2 regions of the Priestia sp. JNUCC 25 genome follow, and region 1 is predicted to be linked to the other one. Evidence: predicted binding sites of a transcription regulator. Region 1 holds the regulator's gene; the other holds the start of a gene.
The links. Region 1 encodes LexA, which represses DNA repair genes until DNA is damaged. Its sites were predicted from a motif close to CGAACATATGTTCG; they were not measured.

Region 1 (4,845 bases):
CTTTTTTAAAAGATATTTTGTTTCACCAGCAAAGCGTTCATCGCGCTCATATTCTACATATGTTTGCCTGAAGCCAATCCAAGACATCATTCCTCGTACAAAACGATTGCGTTCAGTCATTTTTTTGAATACATCCGCTACTTTTCGGTCGATAATACGAAAATCTCCCGTGTCTTTACGGATTTCGATATCGGACATATAATTTAAAAAGCTGTTTGCATCCATACGTATGCGAACAGCTTTTATGTTTTAAACCGATCTTTTAATAAATTCCATAGGGAACTCACTCCGAGACTAATGCTGATCAGAATTCCTGATAGAGCTACTATTAAAGCGATATATTCAAAGATAGAAAACTGCTTCATACTATCCCAATGGATGTTTCCCTTTAGTTTGCTAATAACTAAATTCATTCCGTAAATACCGGAAAGAACCGTGTAAATCGTTAAAATTAATAATAAGTAATTGTGACGCTTGGCTGCGATTTTCTCTTGATTTTGGTACAAAGTACCAAGGGTTTCTTTGACTTCTTGATAAAGAGAATTGATATGAAAGATTTTTTTAAAGAGCTCAGAAAACTCTTGACCTTCTGTGCGAGAGCTAATTTCTAAAAACAAATATTTACCTGAAAACACGGTAATAGAGCGGATTAGTCGTTCAATGCCCTCTGAATTTTTATGAAACGTGAGCTGAGAATATTCATAAGATAGTTTTAGCAACACGATTTTATAGAAAAAATGTAAAAATAAATTATAGTAATGCTGGCCAAATAGATGATTCATCAAAAGCTGATCCGTTTTAGAGTCTGTCGATTTAGAAATACACGAAAACACATGGTCTGTTATGACGTAATAGGTTTCAGGAGCCCATCTGGAATACACGTGTTTAGTATTATACGTTTTAATATACTCATGATTGTGTGCAGAAATAAACGCTTTCCCGCCAGGCGTATAGCTATTTAGCTGTCCAGTACGAAATAAAGTTGTGGAATTAATCTCTTGCTCTTGATTTACCGTTACATAACTTAACACAAACATCCGTTCATCGATAAAATAAGGAAGGCTCCCAACGTGCTGTTCACGTGTGGCTTCTTTCTTGATGTGTTCGTTCAAAAATGGCGCGAGCTGTGAAAAAATATAATCTTGCACTTTGCTATAGCGATGATGTTCATAGGTAATGGTGGATCCATGCTCTTCAGCAAGCTTCGGTTCTAATACACGAAAATGATTCATGAACTCTAAAATATCATCATAGGTGTAATGATTATGGCTCATCTCAGTGCGAATGGTCATGACGCCAATTTCAAAAGGACATAAAAAAACATCCACAGACAGCACGTTGCTAGACACGGTGGTGGAGGAAGTGTGTAACGTAATGGCATGGTCTATTTTTTTTGAAAATCTAAGCAACCCTTCTTTTTCGCACGAGTCAGGGAATAGAATGCATTCAATGTAAGGAAGAAAATATTGATCCAGGCTATCATGAGATACGTAATATTGTTCTCCGTAGTATTCTTTTTCTAAATGTTTGTTTTGAATGGAAAAAAACTCGAACAAATTTGCTTCCAGTGCATGAACAAGCTGCTCTTTATTTTTTCGGTCAAAGGAAAAAGGAAAAAGAAACATGTTCATTGCTTTGGTAGGTACAATGGTTTGAAATGGTTCTGTTTTCCTTAGTGTATTGGTCATAAACTACATCCTTTTTATAGTCGGTTGTATTTCCTTGTAAGAGTCGAGGAAATGCAGATAGAAAGTAAAGGGTAAAACAAGCTTTATAAAAACCGTTCTACCTGCCTGCGATGATTCAACGTATCATTTATAATATGCCAATTTTTTTAGAAAACAAACGTAAAAAAACCAACTAACATCATGATTAGTTGGTTTTACATACAGTGTCTGATTAGTGAATAGTGCGATATACACCAGTTACTTTTCCTAAAATCGTTACGTGGCGAAGAATAATAGGCGCCATCGTTGAATTTTCAGGCTGTAAACGAACGAAATTTTCTTCTTTAAAGAAGCGTTTTACCGTTGCTTCGTTGTCTTCGGTCATAGCGACCACAATATCTCCATTATTAGCTGTTTGCTGCTGACGTACGATTACCATATCGCCATCTAGAATACCTGCTTCAATCATACTTTCTCCCATAATTTCAAGCATAAATACATGATCATCTGGAGAAACGAATTTATCTGGAAGAGGGAAATATTCTTCCACATTTTCAACGGCTGTTATAGGAAGCCCCGCTGTTACTTTACCAATAACAGGAACATTAATGACATTGCTTTTAGGGATGTTTACTTCGTCTAGTTGAAGAACTTCGATTGCTCTCGGTTTTGTTGGATCTCTGCGAATTAACCCTTTGCTTTCTAAACGAGCTAAATGCCCGTGTACAGTGGAGCTAGAGGCTAATCCTACCGCTTCCCCAATCTCGCGAACAGAAGGCGGATAACCTTTTAATTTTACTTCGTGCTTAATAAAATCTAGTATGTCTTGTTGACGTTTTGATAGCTTCATATTTTTCACCTCGATTTTAGCTATTCTTTAGGTGAATTATACCACGTGATGTGTCAATATACAAACATAAGTTCGAAGAATTCCATTGACAGAAACAAATGTTCTCACTAAAATAAGAACATATATTCTGATAGGGGGATCATAATATGCAACAATTCTTACATTCTATGAAACATTACGCTATTTTTTTTGCAGTTATCGCTGCACTTACATATGTATTGACGCTGGTTTTAGGAGCGGATAAAGTAGATTTAGACAAATATTCAACGGTTACTATTACAAAAGGAGATACGCTTTGGGACTTGTCCAACAAGTATCATAATCACCATCATTTGACCACCAATGAATTTGTCAAATGGGTTGAAGACGTCAATGATTTAAACTCAGACACTGCCCAGTCTTTATCTCCTGGAGATAAATTATATATTCCTGTTTTAAAAAAAGAGTTACATAATCAAGTGGCAATTGAACAGTAGTGTGTAACGGCCGTTCCTGAATATTGTTAGAAGCCGAAAAGGTCGTGATAAAAGTGGATGCCATTATTTATTGCCGTGTCAGTACGGATAAAAAAACCCAAGAAACATCTTTACAGCGCCAGCAAGAAGAATTAAAAAAGCTTGCTGATCTTCACCATCTAAAGGTGAAAAAAGTCGTGATGGAAAAAGCAAGCGGATATGATGTAGACAGAGAGGGGATTTTGGATGTTCTTCATACAATGAAAGAAGAGAAAATATCTGTGCTGCTCATTCAAGACGAAACACGATTAGGCAGAGGAAACGCCCGAATTGCGCTGCTTCATGCTTTTCATAAAGAAAATGCTACAATCTATACGATTAGTCATCAAGGCCAGCTTCAGCTTTCAGAATCTGACTCAATGGTGTTAGATATTATTAGCTTAGTGGAAGAGCATCAGCGGAAATTACATAATGCTAAAATTAAAAGAGGAATGAAAAGAGCCGTAGAAAACGGTTATCGTCCGCAGCAAAATTTAAAAAATCAAGGAGTTAACTCGGGAAGAGAAAAAAAAGAAGCGCCGATTGAAGAAATTGTCCGCCTTCGTCATAACGGCTTAACCTTTGCTGAAATTTCAGTTACGCTAAAAGGTTTTGGTTATAATATTTCAAAAGCGACGGTACATCGTCGCTATCAAGAGTACCAAGACAGTGCTCAATCTCTTGATAAAACGAAAGAGATTTAGTAAGATGACTACATGTTGCCGGAACGGTTCGGTAATTTTAATTATTGATTATAAGGAGATAGGTTTTATATGCTATCAAAAGATAAACTTGCTCGTATTAATGCTCTTTCAAAAAAGGCAAAGGCTGAAGGGCTGACAGAATCTGAAGCGAAAGAACAGCAAGAGCTACGTCAGGAATATTTAAAAGTTTTCCGACAATCTATGACAAATCACCTTCATACGATTAAAGTTGTGGACGAAGAAGGTAAAGATGTTACGCCTAAGAAGTTAAAAGAGAGTAAAAAGAAGCGTCTTCACTGAGACGTTCTAGTAAAACTAGAGGGAGAGTTCCCTCTAGTTTTTTGTATAATTTTAATAAGGCACACAAAAACTGTGAAAGTGGAAATTTTTTTGGTTCAAGTATTGTACAAATAAGCAAATCATTAGTATGATAACATATGTACATAGTTTTGAAAGGAATGAAGAGTATGACACAACGTATTGAAGATCTTTCGATTGCAACAATTCGTACTTTATCAATCGATGCGATTGAAAAAGCAAATTCAGGTCACCCAGGTATGCCAATGGGAGCTGCTCCAATGGCATATACATTGTGGACAAAATTTATGAACATCAATCCAAAGAATCCAAACTGGTTCAACCGTGACCGCTTTGTATTATCAGCAGGACACGGATCGGCACTATTATACAGCTTGCTTCATTTAGCTGGATATGACTTATCAATTGAAGACCTTAAAAACTTCCGTCAATGGGGAAGTAAAACACCAGGTCATCCAGAGTTCGGTCATACAGCAGGTGTTGATGCAACAACCGGCCCACTAGGACAAGGTATTGCAATGGCTGTTGGTAAAGCAATGGCAGAACGTCATTTAGCTGAAACATACAACAAAGAAGGTTTAGAAATTGTAGACCACTTTACGTATGGTATTTGTGGTGACGGAGACTTAATGGAAGGTGTATCTGCTGAAGCAGCTTCATTAGCGGCACACTTAAAATTAGGACGTTTAGTTGTTTTATACGATTCAAATGATATTTCTTTAGACGGAGATTTAGATCGCTCGTTCTCTGAGAACGTAGAAGATCGTTTCAAAGCTTACGGATGGCAAGTAATCCGCGTTGAAGACGGCAAT
Region 2 (4,845 bases), on a different replicon from region 1:
AAGACCATCATCGTCATCAGCAGTAAAAGAAAAGCCCCTTTACGTTTCATTATTGTCACCTTCTTCGCTGTCTTGGTTTGGACGCATAAAAAATGAATCCTGTATATGTTCTACTGTATAATCCGTATATTAATTTGTAGTATCATGGTGGCAGTTCTTTATTATGTTTTGATTTTCAAAGGATAAAGACATAGTTTCAGCACTTTCTTATCTTTGGATATTTTAACCATATATCGAATTTTTATGTGAAAGAGAAGTAGAGGATGGTTGAGATAATATAGTATGAAATAGATAAAAAAAGCCCATCAACCTAGGAGTCAGTCCCCTAAGTGGATGGGCTTTATCTTTCCTTTATGAATTGTTAAACTAACTAACACGTTTTTTAGTTTTTGGTTTAGCTTTGATTAGTAGAGAAGATAAAAATTCATAAATAATTGTGAATACCAGGGGTTATTTACGTTCTTTCAATCTATATGTAATTTGACTTAAATGTAATTAATTATAGGTTAGAAATGTGTCATTCAAAATTATGTATATTTTCCTTGTTCGTAAGCGTATACCTTTACGGACTTTGCTTTTAGGTATAATATCTATCATTTTTATCGTTTGTTTAAGTTTAAAATTAAATTACGAACGTCTCTTTTGGATTATACACTTTTACGAACGTTTTCTAGTAGAATAAACGGAGATAGATCTGAAGGCGAGAACATTTGCTAAAGCATTAGAGGGGCTTTGCTTAGAAGCACTGAAGCTAAATAAATTAGTATTTGCGGCTGGTGATTAATATAAGATTAAAGCTAGAATTGATGTTGTAGTTCCATTGTTTGGTTAACATGAATTAATAAATTCAAAGGGGAAAATGTCTTGAAAAAAACATTTCTAAATAAAAATAACACCCTTATAGGACTAGGATATGAGTTTCTAGTAGTTTGTCCACATTGTGCCTCTTGTGCAAAAGTCATAGCTTTAGATAATCCGAGTCCCTATGTTGCTAACGTCAGAAGAAGGTTTGTTTGTACTGCTTGCGGAGCAACAAAAGACAAAGTTACAAAAGCAAACGGTTACGGAGAAGCACGGGTCTCATATGAACCTAAAGCTAACTATGAAGTAATTTTAACTGGGGACCCCTGTGACTGGTATTTTAAACTTCCACTCTACTTGCAGATTGAATGTAGTGGAAACGTCTTATGGGCATTAAACTTAGAGCATTTAAGTTATATGGAAAGCTATATAGAAGCTGAAATTAGGGAATCACATCCCTATTATTTAAGTGTTGAGAGTCGACTTCCAAAGTGGATGAAGCTTGCTAAAAACAGGAATGAAGTATTAAAAGCTATTCAGAAACTAAAGAGGAGATTAAACGGAAAAAACGAGTAAGTGCTACTTTTTTTGCACCCTATGATAAAGCGATAAAACCCTATATACGAATTGCTACAGGTGAGTATAAGAGTTAGTTTTAGACAGAAGAGAAATTGATGCTTCTTGGGCTATACTCAGCAGTAGGGCTCACGAGGTTGTTCATAATCACCAATGGATAGAAGATAAAGAATTCTGCAACTGAAAGTAACTTCTAAATAGTCTAAGTATGGGAAGTGAAGACTTTGTATCAAACGATAAAAATTAATAATTGGATCTTAGAGGTGGATGTTGAAGAAACAAAAAAACAGTATTTGAAGAAGTGGGATTTGTGCGATTGTCTATATTGTCTAAACTTCTATGAAGCTATGAAGTCACGATCAGAGATAGAGCTTCAGTTTTTTAACAGACTAGGTATTAATCCTTCTCATTGTAATCACTTATCACATTTTGATCCTCAAGAAACTGGACTACACTTCTATATTGGTTGCTATCATATGGTAGGTAAGGTATCTGACAAAACGTCTCTAGAAATTATAAATGCAGATGATGCAGTTGAAATAAGCAATAACCTACATATTAGCTTTTCCAACAATTTAGAATTTGTCCCTGACGGATTTACTAGACCTGTACTGCAACTTAATTTTGAAATAGAAGTTCCTTGGGTACTTACTGAACAACCCAGTTAGTATTTTTTTATTTTCTGACTACTGCCTTAATATATATTTTCAAAATACTAAAGGAACTGTTGAGAAGTGGCGAGCAAGCATTAAAGCAAAAGATCAAACTCTGGTGATAAGGAGTTTGATCTTTTTATTTATGTCTTTTGAAACCAAAACTCACCATAGAAGCTGTTACTAACGAGATAACAGCAGCAATAACAATCTTTATGTAAGAAAGTTCTAAAGCCCACGGCCCATATTTATCTGGATTCAAACGATACATAGACCACCACTGTCCATTTTCACCTTTAAAGAGCGATACGAAAATCCATAAAAGAACTAAGAACAAAAACCATACAAAAAAGATAATATAGTTCGAAACTTTCCTATTCACTGGTCATCCCTCCCCCTCTCAATTCATACCCAACGTTCTTCTCTCTTATTATAGTAACAATAATCGGGAAAAGATTCCATTGAATAAAGAACGTTTGTTCGTATATAATAAAGAACAAACGTTCTTTATTCAGGAGTACTTCCAATGAACTATGAGCAGCTACCAAGCAGAGTCATTATTTGTATAGACATGAAAAGCTTTTTCGCTTCAGTTTCATCTGTCATACGGGGTTTAAATCCGTTGAAAACAAAGCTTGCTGTTGTAGGAGATATCAAACGGTCGGGATCTGTTGTGTTAGCTGCCACACCCTTATTAAAGAAAGAAGGAATCAAAACCGGAAGTCGTCTTTTCGACATTCCTAAAAGGAAAGATATCCATGTGGTGAATCCATCCATGGAGAGATATATCAAGGCTTCGAACTATATTTCTAGTTTGGTGTTACAGTATGTGGCTCCTGAAGACTTTCATGCCTATAGCATTGATGAGTTGTTTATTGATGCGACAGCTTCTTTGCATTTATTCGCTCAAACACCAGAAGAACTGGCCCATAAAATCATCAACGAGATTTATCGCAAGACACGGCTGACAGCTACTGCAGGTATCGGTCCTAATCTCTTACTGGCGAAGGTGAGCTTAGATCATGAAGCCAAGAATAGCCCAACAGGAGTTGCCTATTGGCGATATAAGGATATTCCCTTTAAGTTGTGGTCCATTCATCCGATGAAGGATTTCTGGGGGATCTCGTCTGCTACGGAAAGGCGCTTGAATCGTTTGGGGATTCATTCCATAAAAGAACTCGCTCTGTCTTCTGTAGAGATATTACGTAACGAATTTGGTGTCCTGGGGGAAGAAATACACCAACATGCGAATGGGATTGATTACAGCCGCATTTCCGATGTGTACATTCCTAGCTCTCGTTCCTTTGGAAAAAGTCAGATACTCTTTCGCGATTATACAAACCGGAAAGAAGTGGAGTTATTGCTGTTAGAGCTATTGGATGATGTTTGTTTTCGCTTACGGATGCATCAGGTCGTCGCACAAACCATTCATTTATCCATTGGCTACAGCAAACAAACAGGCGGCGGCTTCTCAAGACAAAAGAAAATGGGAAGAGCTTCGAACTTAAGCCAAGATATCTTTCCGTACTGTTTAACCATTTTACATACCTTTGATAGTGGCATGCCGATTCGCTCCATTGGCATTTCATTATCCAACACTAGTATTCAAGAAGAGGAGCAAATGAGCTTATTTGAGGACATTGACCAGCGTGAAAGAGCCCATGCTCTTGCTAAAACGATTGATGACATTCGTCTGCGTTATGGCAAGAATAGTGTACTACGTGCGTCTAGTCACCTTCCTCATTCAACAGCTCGTTATCGAAATGGCCTTATGGGTGGCCATAAAGCCTAAGGAGGAAAAAGAGATGGAACCTAGAGGAATGAAAAAATGGCGTCCATTCGCCACTATGCCAGAGCAATACATAGGATTAAAGGAAGTTATAAACAAGCAACTAGAGGTAGATCAACCTCTTTTAACCGAAGAGCAAATGGAACAAATCAATTTTACATTGATTGAAGCCTTACATACAAATAAACAAGTATATCTTACATATTATAAGAACGGGCAACGTATAACCGAAACAGGATTCATACAATTTGTTGATTCCCTGGGGAATTTGTTTGTTTTTATCGATGAAGTGTTTGAATTAAAGAACAAAATGAGGCTAAGTGAACTAATTGATGTTCGATTCGTTTAAAATTAAATGTAGTTTCATTATTTTAAGTTAAGTAAGAGTTCTCAGTGGCATCCAAATAATATTTAACTTAAGGAGGAGTTATATTGGCACGTGTTTTATTTATTAATGGTGGATCAGAAGGACATGTCAATCCAACCATTGGAGTTGTACAGGAGCTTATTTTGCGTGGAGAAGAGGTCGTATACTTTTCAATAGAAGAGTTTCGAGAACGTATTGAAAAGACGGGAGCTGATGTGAGAACATTTGACGGTCAAAAATTTTTAAAAGCTTTCATCTCAGGGGGAAGAAATTATTTGCTCGAAAGAATTAACGGCCTTTTACATACAGCAGAGATCGTTATACCTAGCGTTCTTGAACAGATACAGGGAGAACATTTTGATTACATCATTCACGACTCTATGTTTGGGTGCGGGCGTTTACTTTCTCAAATTCTAAACCTCCCGGCCATTAACTCATGCACATCTTTTGCTCAAAACGAACTATCATTTAAAAGAATGTACGAACACCTTTCGCAAAGTATTCCACCGGAACATGCTAACAGAATAAATAGTGAATTCCAAAGCTTAACAAGAAAGATTAAAGAGAAATATGGAGTTGAAATCACTTCTCCTTACGAAGTTTTTTGTAATCCTGCACCACTTACTATTGTATATACAACGAGGAAATTTCAGCCTTCT

Region 2: a site for LexA is predicted at 2,500-2,513, ahead of JNUCC25_RS28595 (Y-family DNA polymerase). Genes of this name have one in related genera too.

The regions. Positions count from the first base shown of each region.
Region 1 is NZ_CM132211.1:3,895,129-3,899,973, reverse strand. It holds partial or broken gene JNUCC25_RS20555 (glycosyltransferase) at 1-210, opposite strand, end outside; gene JNUCC25_RS20550 (magnesium transporter CorA family protein) at 243-1,688, opposite strand; gene lexA (transcriptional repressor LexA) at 1,900-2,517, opposite strand; gene yneA (cell division suppressor protein YneA) at 2,664-2,993, shown strand; gene JNUCC25_RS20535 (YneB family resolvase-like protein) at 3,047-3,715, shown strand; gene JNUCC25_RS20530 (DUF896 domain-containing protein) at 3,785-4,015, shown strand; gene tkt (transketolase) at 4,183-4,845, shown strand, end outside.
Region 2 is NZ_JBSJYE010000006.1:123,118-127,962, reverse strand. It holds gene JNUCC25_RS28615 (Ger(x)C family spore germination protein) at 1-50, opposite strand, end outside; gene JNUCC25_RS28610 (hypothetical protein) at 865-1,377, shown strand; gene JNUCC25_RS28605 (hypothetical protein) at 1,602-2,045, shown strand; gene JNUCC25_RS28600 (hypothetical protein) at 2,170-2,412, opposite strand; gene JNUCC25_RS28595 (Y-family DNA polymerase) at 2,557-3,822, shown strand; gene JNUCC25_RS28590 (YolD-like family protein) at 3,836-4,168, shown strand; gene JNUCC25_RS28585 (macrolide family glycosyltransferase) at 4,252-4,845, shown strand, end outside.